One region of the Achromobacter sp. 01N37 genome, then DNA from elsewhere that is predicted to be linked to it. Evidence: riboswitches for the same ligand, from Rfam matches in the RefSeq annotation. Region 1 holds a riboswitch; the other holds the start of a gene.
What was found. Region 1 has a riboswitch for thiamine pyrophosphate ahead of AC1DSJ_RS23430 (LuxE/PaaK family acyltransferase). Riboswitches for the same ligand answer to the same signal wherever they lie in the genome.

Region 1 (6,496 bases):
CAGGTTGATGCGGTGATCCGTCACGCGGCCCTGCGGGAAGTTATACGTGCGGATGCGCTCGGAGCGGTCACCCGTGCCGATCAGGCTCTTGCGCTCGGCGGCTTCCTTGCTTTGCCGTTCGCGCGTTTCTTTGTCTTTCAGGCGCGCGGCCAGCACCTGCATGGCCTTGTCCTTGTTGCGATGCTGCGAGCGGTCGTCCTGGCATTCCACCACCAGGCCCGTCGGCAAGTGCGTGATACGCACGGCCGAATCGGTCTTGTTGATGTGCTGGCCGCCCGCGCCGCTGGCGCGGAACGTGTCGATGCGCAGGTCATTCGCATTGATGACGATCTCCGACATCTCGTCGGCTTCCGCCATGATCGCCACGGTGCAGGCCGACGTATGGATGCGGCCCTGCGCTTCGGTCGCCGGCACGCGCTGCACGCGGTGCGCGCCGGACTCGAACTTCAGGCGGCCATACGCGCCATCGCCATCGATACGCGCAATCACTTCCTTGTAGCCGCCCAGTTCCGATGCGCTTTCCGACATCAGCTCAACGCGCCAGCCACGCGTTTCCGCATAGCGTGAATACATGCGCAGCAGGTCGCCGGAGAACAGCGCGCTTTCGTCGCCGCCCGTGCCCGCGCGGATTTCCAGGAACACGCTGCGGCCGTCGTTGGGGTCACGCGGCAGCAGCAACAGCTGCAACGCGCTTTCCAGGCTTTCCAGCTTGCCGCGGCCCGACTTGATCTCGTCTTCGGCCATCGCCTTCATGTCGGGGTCCGACAGCATTTCCTGCGCCGTCGCCAGGTCTTCCTCGGTGCGGGCAAACGCGGTGAAGGCCTCGACCACGGGTTCCAGCTCGGCGCGTTCGCGCGAGAGCTTGCGGAAACGGTCCATATCGGACGCGGTTTCCGGTTGGGCGAGCAACGCGTCCACCTCGGTCAGGCGGTGACACAGATGCTCCAGCCGGCTACGCATGGAAGATTTCATGGGGGAATGACCAAAGAGAAAACAGGAATAGCGGGCGCCCACAAGACGAACGCCCGCCAGGAGGCGGGACGTGGGACAGATTCGCTAACGGCGGGAGTCGCGGCCGGGGAACAGGCGCGGCATCCACGCAAGCAGCTGCTTGCGCTCGTCGCCTTCGCTGCGGTTCAACGCTGCCAGCGGGCCGTGCAGATATTTTTGCGTCAGGCCGTGGGCCAGTTGTTCCAGCACGGCTTCGGGCGATTCGCCACGCGCCAGCATGCGGCGCGCACGTTCGAGTTCGGCGGCGCGGACGTCTTCGGCGGCCTGATGCAGGTCGCGGATGACGGGCACCACTTCGCGGGATTGCATCCAGTGCATGAAGCCCTGGACGCGGGTTTCGATGATGGCTTCGGCTTGCACCACGGCCGCGCGGCGCGCGTCGGTGCCGGTCTGCACCAGGCGGCCCAGATCATCCACCGAATACAGATAGACGTCGTCCAGGCGGCCGACTTCGGGTTCGATGTCGCGCGGCACGGCCAGATCAATCATGACCATCGGGCGGTGACGGCGCAGGCGCGTGGCCCTTTCCACCATCCCCAGACCGAGGATGGGCAAGGAGCTTGCCGTACAGGAAACGATGACGTCGAACTCGGACAGGCGGTCTGTCAGGTCAGACAGTTTCATCGTGCTGGCCGAAAACCGGTTGGCCAGAATTTCGGCGCGCTCGGCCGTGCGGTTGGCCACGACCATGCTGCGCGGACGTTGCGCGGCGAAGTGCGTGGCGCAAAGTTCGATCATTTCGCCCGCGCCGATGAAGAGCGTGCGGGCCTGGTCCAGATTGCCGAACACGCGTTCGGCCAAGCGGACGGCGGCGGCGGCCATGGACACCGACTGCGCGCCGATCGCGGTTTGCGACCGCACTTCCTTGGCGACCGAGAACGTGCGCTGGAACATCTGATGCAGCAAGGTGCCCAACGACCCGGCTTCGCCCGCGGCGCGCACGGCGTCTTTCATCTGGCCCACGATCTGGGTTTCGCCCAGCACCATGGAATCCAGGCCGCTGGCCACGCGGAACGCGTGACGAACGGCGTCGTCTTGATGATGGCGGTACAGGTGCGGGCGCAGCGTGCCGGCGTCCAGGCGGTTGTGTTCAGCCAGCCAGGCGGGCAGTTGATCAGCAACGTGGCCGTCAGCCGCGCAATAGATCTCGGTGCGATTACAGGTGGACAGGATGGCGGCTTCGCGGACGGAACCGCCGAATGCCGAACGCAGACCTTCCAGCGCGGGCTTGACCAGATCGACGGGCATAGACACGCGTTCGCGAACCGAAACCGGCGCGGACGTGTGATTCAGACCGAAGGCAAGGACAGCTACCGACATGAGTTAGCGTTAAGAACTGCCACTAAGAACAAGGCGTTACGTCAGGGCCACCTTAAGCAACCGGGGCGGAACCCGGGCCGGGAATTTTCCGGAAACGTAACAGCGAACTGTCGAAGATTATACCCCTGCGGGTTATCCCCAGGCCAATTCACGCCCCGTCCGCGACCCTGCGTCGCACCCTGGCGTGCCATTCACCCAACACTTTGGCTCTGGCCCCTTAACCAGAAATTGTCGCGATTTTTTCTACTTGGCTGGCACAGGAAGAAAAAATTGTGTATAGTTGCGGACTTCGTTGGCCTGGTAGCTCAGTCGGTAGAGCAGAGGATTGAAAATCCTTGTGTCGGTGGTTCGATTCCGCCCCAGGCCACCAACAGATTCAAGCATTGAGCCCCGCCTTGGCGGGGCTTTTTGCGTTTGGCGCTGCCCTGCTTTCTAGCGCCGTCTTTCTTATCACCACGCCCTAATCTTATCGAAATCTTATCGAAATCTTGTCAGGTGATAAGATTTGAGCCTTAATCTTGTCACCCTGACAAGATTAGCCCCCCCTCCATAGGCAAGTCTCGCCCAGATGACCCCACCTAGCCTCGCCAGCCTGTCACTCCGGCATGAAGCCATGCTGCGTCAGATTCTGGCCGCCAGACGACCCATAGAACCTGGCGCACTCGAGCAAATCCTTCAAGCCTCCCGGCCCAGCATCAACCGGACCTTGCGGGACCTCGTGGCCGCCGGCTTTCTGGAAAGACTGGGCGCAGGCCGAGCCACCCGCTACGTGGCCACCGATGCGGGCCAGTCTGCCCTGGCTGCGTTGCCGTCACTCGCAACCGTGCCACCGCTCACTGGCCACCTGCATTGGTCACCGGCAGCCTTGCCATTGGTTCAAGCGCTACGCGCACCTTTGGGAACCCGCACTCCAGTGGGCTACGAAAGGAGCTTCGTCGCTAACTACGTTCCAAATCAGTCCAGCCTGCTGCCACCGACACTCGCCACGGACTTGTACAACGCAGGCCGAAGCCAAGATCAGCAACCGGCGGGAACGTACGCCCGCGAGGTGCTGGAGCAATTGCTTATCGACTTGTCCTGGTCATCGTCGCGCCTGGAGGGCAACAACAAAAGCTTGCTGGACACCAAGGAACTCTTCGAGCTCGGCGAGCAAGCTGGCCCCCTCGACGAAGACGCCCTGATGTTGCTGAACCACAAGAACGCCATTGAGTTCCTTGTCGACGCGGTGCCTACCGAGGGCATCACTGTGCCGGTCATCGTCGACCTGCAGGCCAAGTTGATGAGGGATCTCTTGCGGGACTCACGCGACATCGGCAGCTTCCGTCGACGTCTGGTGAATATAGATGGCTCTGTCTACACACCGAGCAACATTCCCACGTTCCTGGAAGAATCGCTGAATGACATCGTCGACAAGGCCCGCCACATTCACAACCCCGTTGAAGCGGCATTCTTCCTTTGGGTCCACGTGGCTTATCTACAGCCCTTCGCGGACGGCAACAAGCGCACAAGCCGCCTGAGCGCCAACATGCCGCTCTTGCTGCACAACTGCGCGCCCCTGTCTTTCCTGGATGTAGAGCGCGCGGACTACGCCGTGGCCATGCTGGGCGTCTATGAACAGCGCAACGTCGCCGCCGCGGTAGAGTTGTTTGAATTCATCTATCGCCGATCCATTCGGAAATACAGCGTACTGCGCGCCTCTCTATCCGTCCCCGACCCGCTTCGAGCCCGGTATCGGCAGAGCCTCAATGAAATCATGCAGTTCGTCGTCTTCTATCGCCGAACGCTGGCGGACGCGCTGCCGGAGGTTTCAGTCCAGCCTGCCGACGTTGAGGCATTGCGCGCCATCGCGAACACGGAACTGGACCACCTCGAGCAATACAACTGCGCCCGCTATAACCTGGCTAGAGGCATGACGCAGAAGTGGATTGACGCTGGGCGGCCACGATAGCCGGCAAGCCCGAAACTTCCACCCCATTGCGGGTTAACATTGCCTCTGCTCCGGGGTGCACGCCAGTGCTGAGAATCAGACCCGCGAACTTGACCCGGTTCATGCCGGCGTAAGAAGAGCATTCGCCTTGACCTGCCGCGCCTTTGCGCCGCTTGCGCAGGCGGGCTTCGGAGCTTCCCTGTACAGGAATCATCGAACGCCCATGAACAACGTCGCACCGCCGGTCGCGGAACTACTCGAATTCATCGCCCAGGACGGCTGCACCGACGAGCAGTTTGATCAGCTCGCGCTGCGGCTTTTTGCCTATCAATATGGGGCCAGCGCGCCCTACCGCAGCTTCTGCCAGCGCCGTGGCGCAACCGTGCGCAATGTGAAGACGTGGAGCGATATTCCGGCCGTGCCGATCGACGCGTTCAAGGCGATGGAGTTGCGCTGTGAACCCGCGCGGCCCGACGAGCGCGTGTTCATGACCAGCGGCACGACGCGCGCCGACATGCGCGGGCGGCACTTCCATCCGCATCTGGCCGTCTACGACCTGTCCATGACGCGCAACTTCGCGGCCCGCGTCATGCAAGGCACGGCGCAACTGCCGATGGGCATCTTGTTTCCAGACGAAGTGGCGATGCCGAATTCGTCGCTGGCGCATTATCTGGCGCTGGCCAAATCCGCCTTTGGCAGCGAAGGCAGCCGCTATTTCATGTCACCGCAGGGTATTGATCTTGACGGTTTGTGGCGCCAGCTGGAAGACGCCGAGCGCAGCGGCGAGCCTTATGCGCTGCTGGGCGCAAGCTTCAGCTTCGTGCATGTGATTGACGCCTTGCGCCGCGAAGGCCGCAAGTTCCGCCTGCCGCCGGGCAGCCGCATTCTGGATACGGGCGGCTACAAGGGCCAATCGCGCGAGCTGCCGCTGGACACGTTCTATGCGGAGCTCTCTGCGCTGCTGGGCGTGCCGCGTTCGCTGTGCATCAACATGTACGGCATGACCGAACTCAGCACGCAGTTCTACGACAACGGCAACGCCGCCGTGCCGTCGGTGAAATCGGGGCCGCACTGGATTCGGTCGCGGCTGGTGGACCCCGCCACGGGCCGCACCGTGCCGGCGGGCGAACGCGGCATCCTCGCGCATTGCGACTTGGGCAACTTCAATTCGGTCAACACCATCCTGACGGAAGACGTGGGCGAACCCGCCGAGGGCGGCTTCCTGCTGCTGGGCCGGGCCGAAGGCGCGCAGGCCAAGGGCTGCTCGCTGGCGGTCGAAGAGTTCATTCAGTCGGCGCGATCATGAACGTGCAACGGGTCGAGGCGGGATACCTGCCGGGGCTCGCCTCGGCTGATGTCCAATGGCATACGCTGCCGTTCGAGCAGGACGGGCAACGCGTGGACGTCGCCGTGCCGGTGCTGACGGCCGCGCAGATGCAAGCGCTTGCCCAGCGCGTCAAACGCGCCAGCGCGCAGCATCTGAAGACGATGACGGTGTCGGAAATCATCACCATCATCGACCGCGCCATCGGCCGCCTGCTCGACCCGAACGACCCGCTGCGCCGCCAGGCCGATACGCTGCTGCCGGTCGTGACCGGCTACGACGCCGACATGGTTCGTCTGGGGCTCACCGGTTTTCTCAAGACATTCCGCGCCCCGCAGCTGCATCGTTTTGTGGCCGAAGACTTCGCCAACCCCAAGGTGCTGGACAGCTTCCAGCCTGCGATCAAAGGCGGCGCCGTGCGCGCATACGGCCCGCAACTACTGGTGCACAGCTGGGCCGGCAACGTGCCCGTACTCGCGTTGTGGAGCTTGATCTGCGGCCTGCTGGTGAAGGCCGGCAACATCGGAAAACTGCCTAGCGCCGAGCCGCTCTTCGCCGGCTGGTTCGCGCGTTTGCTGGCCGACGTGCACCCGCCGCTGGCTGACTGCATGGCGGTCGTCTGGTGGCGTGGCGCGGGCGATGACGACGCGTCGGCGCTGTATGCACAGGCCGATACCGTGGTCGCCTATGGCGGCAACGACGCGCTGCACGCCATCCAGCGCCGCCTGCCGGTCACGACACGCTTTCTGGCGCACGGCCACAAGCTGGGCTTTGGCGTTGTCAGCGCCATGGCGCTGGATGCACAGAAAGCCCCTGCGCTGGCGCGCCGCGCGGCGTGGGATGTCATGCGTTATGACCAGCAGGGTTGTTATTCCCCGCATGTGTTTTACGTGCAGCGCGGCGGCCGGGTGTCG
Region 2 (6,496 bases), on a different contig from region 1:
GTGCTGTTGTACGACTGGATTGCCACTCGTAAGGCGGGCACCCGTACACGCGCAGCCCTGGTCGCCCCGAAAGCGCGTCCGCAAGCCGCCTCCGCCAAGCACGCCCCACCCGCCGCTCTGGCGGGGTAAAAAAATCCACACATAAAAAAAGCCACCCGTTTCCGGGTGGCTTAAGTCGTCAAGGGCGCCCCGACTCTGCTCAGTTGGGGCGGCCCGCAGCCTGCTTAGAAGCGATGGCGGATGCCGACGCCAACCGTGCTCATCTTGTCACCGTTGATGAAGGCGGCGCCATCGGCGTAGGACGCCAGAGCGTACAGGTTGGTCCGCTTGGACAGATCATACGTGTAGCCCAGGCTGTAGATGTCCATGGCGTACAGGTTCTTGTTCGGATCAGCACGCTGCCACGACGCGAAGACGTTGCTGGCGGCGCCGATGGGGGCGCTTACGCCGACCATGTATGAGTTGATGCGCAGGCCGTCCCACGTGAAGCGGCCATTCGTGAAGCCCTGGCCGTTGGCCGGGCCGCCTGCTTGCTGGCGGCCGCCCATCAACGAGAAATCCTGGCCGGCGAAAACGCCGTCTTCGGAACGGCCATAAGCCAGCGACAGCTTGACCACTTCGAAGTCGTAGGCGGCGCCGATAATGAACTGCTGCGGTTGCGGCTGGTTCGGCTTGCGGTATTGCACGTCATAGGACAAGGCCACCTTCAGCGGGCCGTTGTCGTAACGCACGCCGGCCGTCCAGGCGCGGTTGTTTTCCTTGGTCTTGAAGCCGGTCGGGCCTTCGACGTCATCGGTCGAGAACGAATAGCCCACGCCGCCTTGGAAGCCGCTCCAGACCGGGGTCTGGTACATGACCATGTTGTCGTAGCGGACCGTGTTGGCCGCGCTGAAAGCCATACCCATGTTGGCGTTCAGGTAGTCGAGCGAGAACGGATCAATGTCGCCGAAGTACTTGGACGCGATGTTGGTTTGGCGGCCCAGTTCCAGCAGACCGAACTGCTCGCTGTTCAGGCCGACGGTGGCTTGACGGCCGAACAGGCGGTCGCCTTGCGAACGGTTGCCATTATTGGCGGTGAAGCCGCTTTCCAACGTGAAGACAGCCGACAGGCCATCGCCCAGGTCTTCCGTTCCGCGCAGGCCAAAACGGGAACCGTTCTGGATGCCGTCGTTCATGCCGATCCGGGAGGAATAGTCGCCGCCGTTTACGCCACGGTTTGCGTCCGTGGTGCCAACCTTGCCACGTTGATAGGTCAGGCCCAGATCGACAATGCCGTACAGGGTGACAGACGTTTCAGCTTGGGCCGCACCGGCCATGCCAGCCAGAATCGCGCCTACGAGCAAAGTTTTCGTTAGTTTCATATCCACATCCGGTTCTAAGGCTTGTATTGCCTGCTTTCAGCATTGCGAAAGCAGCCCTGGTGTCCACAATAGGGAACACCGCCGGAATACATGAAACTGAAAACTACATAATGGTTCGGAATATACAAATTGGGGTCGTATTCCGATGGCTTACCCCTGACTCCTTCCTTAATGGCTAAGATTCAGTTACTTGAGACACATATGAAAACCTCCGATTTATTGCGAGATAACAACAGTTCTTTAGAGAGATGAACGGGCGTTAATCGCTAATGCAGGGAGGGTCACGATTTGAAGGGTGAATTTGAGCAGGGCCTCTTTCGTACAAATTGATAAATTGTGTCTATCATTTCGTTGCGATGAAGGCCCTGAAGGGTCGTTCAGCTGCCGTGCACGCGCGTTCGCGCAACTCGGGGGCGCTGGAGATGCCGCTACGGCAGCCCGTAACTTTCAAGAACGTAACGGTGCCGTCGCCCCTATGGCGCGCTGCGCAAGGTATTACCGGCCAGGTCTTTCCAGCCCAAGATGACCGCGCAGCGTGCGATGTTCGTACTCAGTGCGGAACAGCCCGCGACGTTGCAGCACGGGAATCACTTGTTCCACAAAGTCGTCGATGCCGCTGGGCAGAGACGGTGGCATCAGGTTGAAGCCGTCGGCGCCTTCGTTTCTGAACCAGTGTTCCATCTTGTCCGCGATCTGCTCTGGCGTGCCGACCATCGTGCAATGGCCACCGCCCGCCGCCAGTCGGCCAAGTAGCTGGCGTACGGTGGGTTGTTCGGTTTCGATGATCCGCAGAATGGTGCCGTACCGGCCTTTGGGCCCCTTGAAATCTTCAAGGGGCGGCAGTGGCGGCACGGGCGCATCCAGCTCCCACGCGCTGCAATCCTGAAGCACAAAGGTGCCAAGCTGGCGCAGCGACGCATCGCTGGGCAGCAGTACGTCCAGCTCGCGTTGCTTGGCGCGGGCCTCGGCCTCGGTGGACCCCACATACGTGACCAGCCCCGGCATGATCGGCACAAACGCGCTGCGGCCGGCCGCAAGCACGCGTTGTTTGATGTCGCGGTAATAGGACTGCGCGGCGGGCAGGTCGTAGGCGACCGCATAGATCGCTTCCGCGCGCCGGGCGGCCAAGTCGCGGCCCTGGTCCGATGCGCCGGCCTGGAACAGCACCGGATGGCCCTGCGGCGGGCGCGGCACCGTCAGCGGGCCGTCGACCAGAAAATGCTCGCCATGGTGATGGATGGCTTGCACGCGTTCGGGCACGCCATAGACGCCGTTGCGGTCGATGGCCAGCGCATCGTCGTGCCAGGAGTCGAACAAGCGCAACGCGACGTCGACGAATTCTTCAGCGCGCGCATAGCGCCATTCATGGCCGGGCATGGCTTCATAGCCATGGTTGCGGGCCTCGGCGTCGAACATCGAGGTGACCACGTTCCAGCCCATGCGGCCGTCCGAGATGTGATCCAGCGACGCCACCATGCGCGCCGCGTGAAAGGGCGTGAAGAAGGTGCTGGACACGGTGCTGATCAGGCCGATGTGCGTGGTGGCGCGCGCGATGGCGGCCATGGTCGTCAGCGGTTCCAGATACCAGCGCGGGCCGTCGCCGATGTTGTCCATCGACTGCCCATCCGCAAAGAAAATGGCGTCCAGCTTGCCGCGTTCGGCCGTGCGCGCCAGCGACTCGTAGTAGCTGATGTCGCCCAGCCGTTCGGCCGCCGAATCGGGATGGCGCCACGCCGCGCGGTGGTGGCCGCAGCCAAAGATGAACAGGTTCAGATGCAGCATGGCGCTTAGTTCTTCACGAGGCCGCCGTCGACGACCAGGTTCTGGCCGGTGACGCTGCGCGACCAAGGGCTGGCAAAAAACAGCACGGCGTCGGCGAACTGTTCGGGCGTGGTGACGGTGCGCAGCGGCGTGCTGGCGGCAATCAAATCGAACACCGCTTCGGGCGTTGCAGCCGACGCGTCGGTGGTGCGCAGCAGGCCGCCCGACACCATGTTGACCGTGATGCCATGGGGCCCGAGGTCATGCGACAAGGTCCGCGTGAACGACAGCAGCGCAGCCTTGGCGGCGGTGTAATCGTGATACGGCACGACCGGGTTCTGGACCAGGTTCGTGCCGATGTTGATGATGCGTCCGACCCCGGCCTCACGCATGCCGGGCAGCGCCGCCTGAGTCGTGTTCAACGCGCCGCGCACGCTACCTTCGATCTGCTGATTCAGGTTGTCCCACGTCAACGTGTCCGCATGCGGGCGGGCGTCGCCATTGAACTGGAACGCGGGCAGCGCGTTGTTGACCACGGTGGTGACCGGCATGCCGAAGTGGCTTTGCGCCTGCGCTACCAACGCCTGCACCGCCTGCGCATCACGCACATCGGCCTGGATAGCCAGCGCGCGGCCCGGTGCGGTGGCGGCCAGCGCCTGCGCGGCGTCAGCGCTGTTCAGGTAGTTGATGACCACGCGCGCGCCTTCACGCAGAAACGCGCGCGCGATGTGCGCGCCCAGTCCACGGGCGCCGCCCGTGACAATCACCAGTTGTTCGTTCAGGGCAGGGGCGGGGTGTGCAAGGGACATGATCGGCTCGTCGGTTTCACCGGCACGCATGCAATCGGGTGCCGCAAGCGGGCGAACTTAGCACATTCCACGCGTTGACATTGACGCGCCGCTCTCCTACTCTTGCGGTCAATTCCTGGGGGAGCCCTGTTGGGCTGAGATTCCGCTTCATTGCGGTAACCCTTTGAACCTGATCCGGGTAATGCCGGCGAAGGGAAGGACATCGCACGGTTCGTGCGCCCTCCCTAGACTTTTATTCATCAGCGGCCCCTGTTACCGGACGGGCCGCTGCGCTGCGCGTCCGGCTGTCCGCCGGACCAGGGAGGACCGACTTCATGCTGACCCAATCCACCGCCTTGATGTGGCTGCTGCTGTTCTCGGGCGGCTTCGCCGTCGCCAGCGTCCTGTACACCCGGCGCAAGCGCGGCTCGCTGGAAGACTACATCGTGGCCCGCAACAGCCAGGGCGCGTTCGGCACCATCCTGACGTTGATGGCGTCAACGCTGGGCGCATGGATTCTGTTCTCGCCCGCGCAGGCCGCAACCTGGGGCGGACTGGCCGCAGTGATCGGCTACGCGCTGGGCTCGATGTCACCGCGTCTGGTCATGATTCCGCTGGGCCGGCGCATGCGTGAACTGATTCCGCATGGGCATACGCTGACTGAATTCCTGATGGCGCGCTACGGCCGCCCGATGTACGGGCTGGCGCTGTTCATCATGCTGTTCTACCTGTTCATCGCCTTGTCGGCCGAGGTGACGGCGATTGCAAAACTGGTCACCATGCTGGCGCCCGTGCCGCTGTGGGCCACCGCCGCCATCGTGATGGGCACGACGCTGCTCTACACCACCTACGGCGGGCTGCGCTCGTCGATCTTCACCGATCAGGTGCAGATGATGGTCATCGTGCCGTTGCTGGTGATCTTGTGCGTGGTCGGCTGGCAAGCTGCGGGTGGTGCGCTGCCCACCATCGAAGCCCTGCAAGCGCGCGCGCCACAATTGCTGGACCTGACCGACCCCGTGGGCGTGAAAGCCGGCCTGACTTTCTTCGTGGCCATCTTGCTGACCGGCATCTTTCACCAGGGCAACTGGCAGCGCATTTATGCCGCAAAAGATGCCCGGTCGATGCGCAATGGTTTTCTGCTGGGCGGCATTCTGGCCGCACCGTTCATCTTCCTGATGGGCCTGTTCGGCCTGGCATTCGTGGGCCTGGCGCCGGAGGGTGACAGTTCCATCGCACTGTTCAGCGTCATCATGCCGCACGCGCCCGCGTGGTTCGTGATTGCGTTGATCCCGCTGGGCCTGTCGCTGGTGATGAGCACGGCCGACACGGCAATCAGCGCCGTATCGAGCATCGTCGCCGTCGACATGCGCCGGCTGATGCCCAACGCCAACGGCATGGACATGAAGCGCCTGGCCCGCTGGGCGGTCTTGCTGCTGGCGATTCCGGTGATGATTGTGGCCTCGCAAGGCTACAGCGTGCTGTACCTGTTCCTGCTGGCCGACCTGCTGTGCTCCGCCGCCGCGTTCCCCGTGTTCTATGGCCTGTTCAGCCGCAAGCACGATGGCGTGACGGCAACGACGGCGACCGTCGCGGGGCTGGCGGCAGGGCTGTTCTTCTTCCCGGCCCCGGGCGACAAACCCACGTTCCTGCTGGAATCGTTCCTGCTGGCGGCGTTTGTGCCGGTGGTCGTCACGGTGCTCATGCGCCTGGCGCGGCGCGGTATTCGGGAGTTTGATTTTTCGACGCTGAGCGCGGCGGTGCGGCGGCTGGATAAGGACGCGGTGTAAATCCGGCCTGCAACCCCCATCCCCGCAGACCGCCCGGAAAACAAAAAAGCCTTGGAACACGTTGTGGTGTCCAAGGCTTTCTTGTCTGGAATTTGGTGGAGCGGAGGAGGATCGAACTCCCGACCTTCGCATTGCGAACGCGACGCTCTCCCAGCTGAGCTACCGCCCCATTGAAGCAAGAGCAAAACTATACCTGAACTTTAAAGCGCCGTGCAATACGGCGCCAGGCAAAAATTTTCAGACGAATTCCAAGGTGGCGACGACAGGCGCGTGGTCCGACGGCTGCTCGTTGCGGCGCGGTTCCTTGTCGATCACGCAGGCGACGCAGCGCTTGACCAAGGGGGCCGACAGCAGGACGTGGTCGATCCGCAGGCCAGCGTTGCGGCGGAAGGCGAATTGGCGGTAGTCCCACCAAGAAAACGACTTTTCGGGCTGCTCGAACAGACGGAAGGAATCGGTCAGGCCCAGGTCGATCAGGCCTTGCAAGGCGGCGCGTTCCGGTTCGGACACCAGCACCTGGCCTTCCCATTTTTCGGGGTTGTGCACGTCTTCGTCGGCGGGCGCCACGTTGTAGTCGCCCAGCACGGCCAGACGCGGGTACTGCTTGATCTCGTCGGCCAGCCAATTGCGCATGGCGTCGAACCACGCCAGCTTGTAGACGTACTTGTCGGAATCCAGCGACTGCCCGTTGGGGCAATACGCGCACACCACGCGCACATCGCCTTCGGGGCTGGGGAAAGTCAAGGCCAGCACACGCTGCTGCGGGTCTTCATAGCCGGGAATGTTGCGCACCATGGAC

Region 2: another riboswitch for thiamine pyrophosphate. It lies ahead of AC1DSJ_RS07470 (sodium:solute symporter family protein); the one in region 1 lies ahead of AC1DSJ_RS23430 (LuxE/PaaK family acyltransferase).

The regions. Positions count from the first base shown of each region.
Region 1 covers NZ_JBFTRX010000013.1:103,123-109,618, reverse strand. The annotation lists gene prfA (peptide chain release factor 1) at 1-972, opposite strand, end outside; gene hemA (glutamyl-tRNA reductase) at 1,057-2,331, opposite strand; tRNA gene AC1DSJ_RS23440 (tRNA-Phe) at 2,626-2,701, shown strand; gene AC1DSJ_RS23435 (Fic family protein) at 2,945-4,279, shown strand; TPP riboswitch at 4,321-4,412, shown strand; gene AC1DSJ_RS23430 (LuxE/PaaK family acyltransferase) at 4,482-5,564, shown strand; gene AC1DSJ_RS23425 (acyl-CoA reductase) at 5,561-6,496, shown strand, end outside.
Region 2 covers NZ_JBFTRX010000003.1:276,690-283,185, forward strand. The annotation lists gene AC1DSJ_RS07450 (hypothetical protein) at 1-129, shown strand, start outside; gene AC1DSJ_RS07455 (porin) at 225-1,361, opposite strand; gene AC1DSJ_RS07460 (LLM class flavin-dependent oxidoreductase) at 1,857-3,143, opposite strand; gene AC1DSJ_RS07465 (3-oxoacyl-ACP reductase) at 3,149-3,931, opposite strand; TPP riboswitch at 4,039-4,144, shown strand; gene AC1DSJ_RS07470 (sodium:solute symporter family protein) at 4,246-5,697, shown strand; tRNA gene AC1DSJ_RS07475 (tRNA-Ala) at 5,791-5,866, opposite strand; gene xth (exodeoxyribonuclease III) at 5,935-6,496, opposite strand, start outside.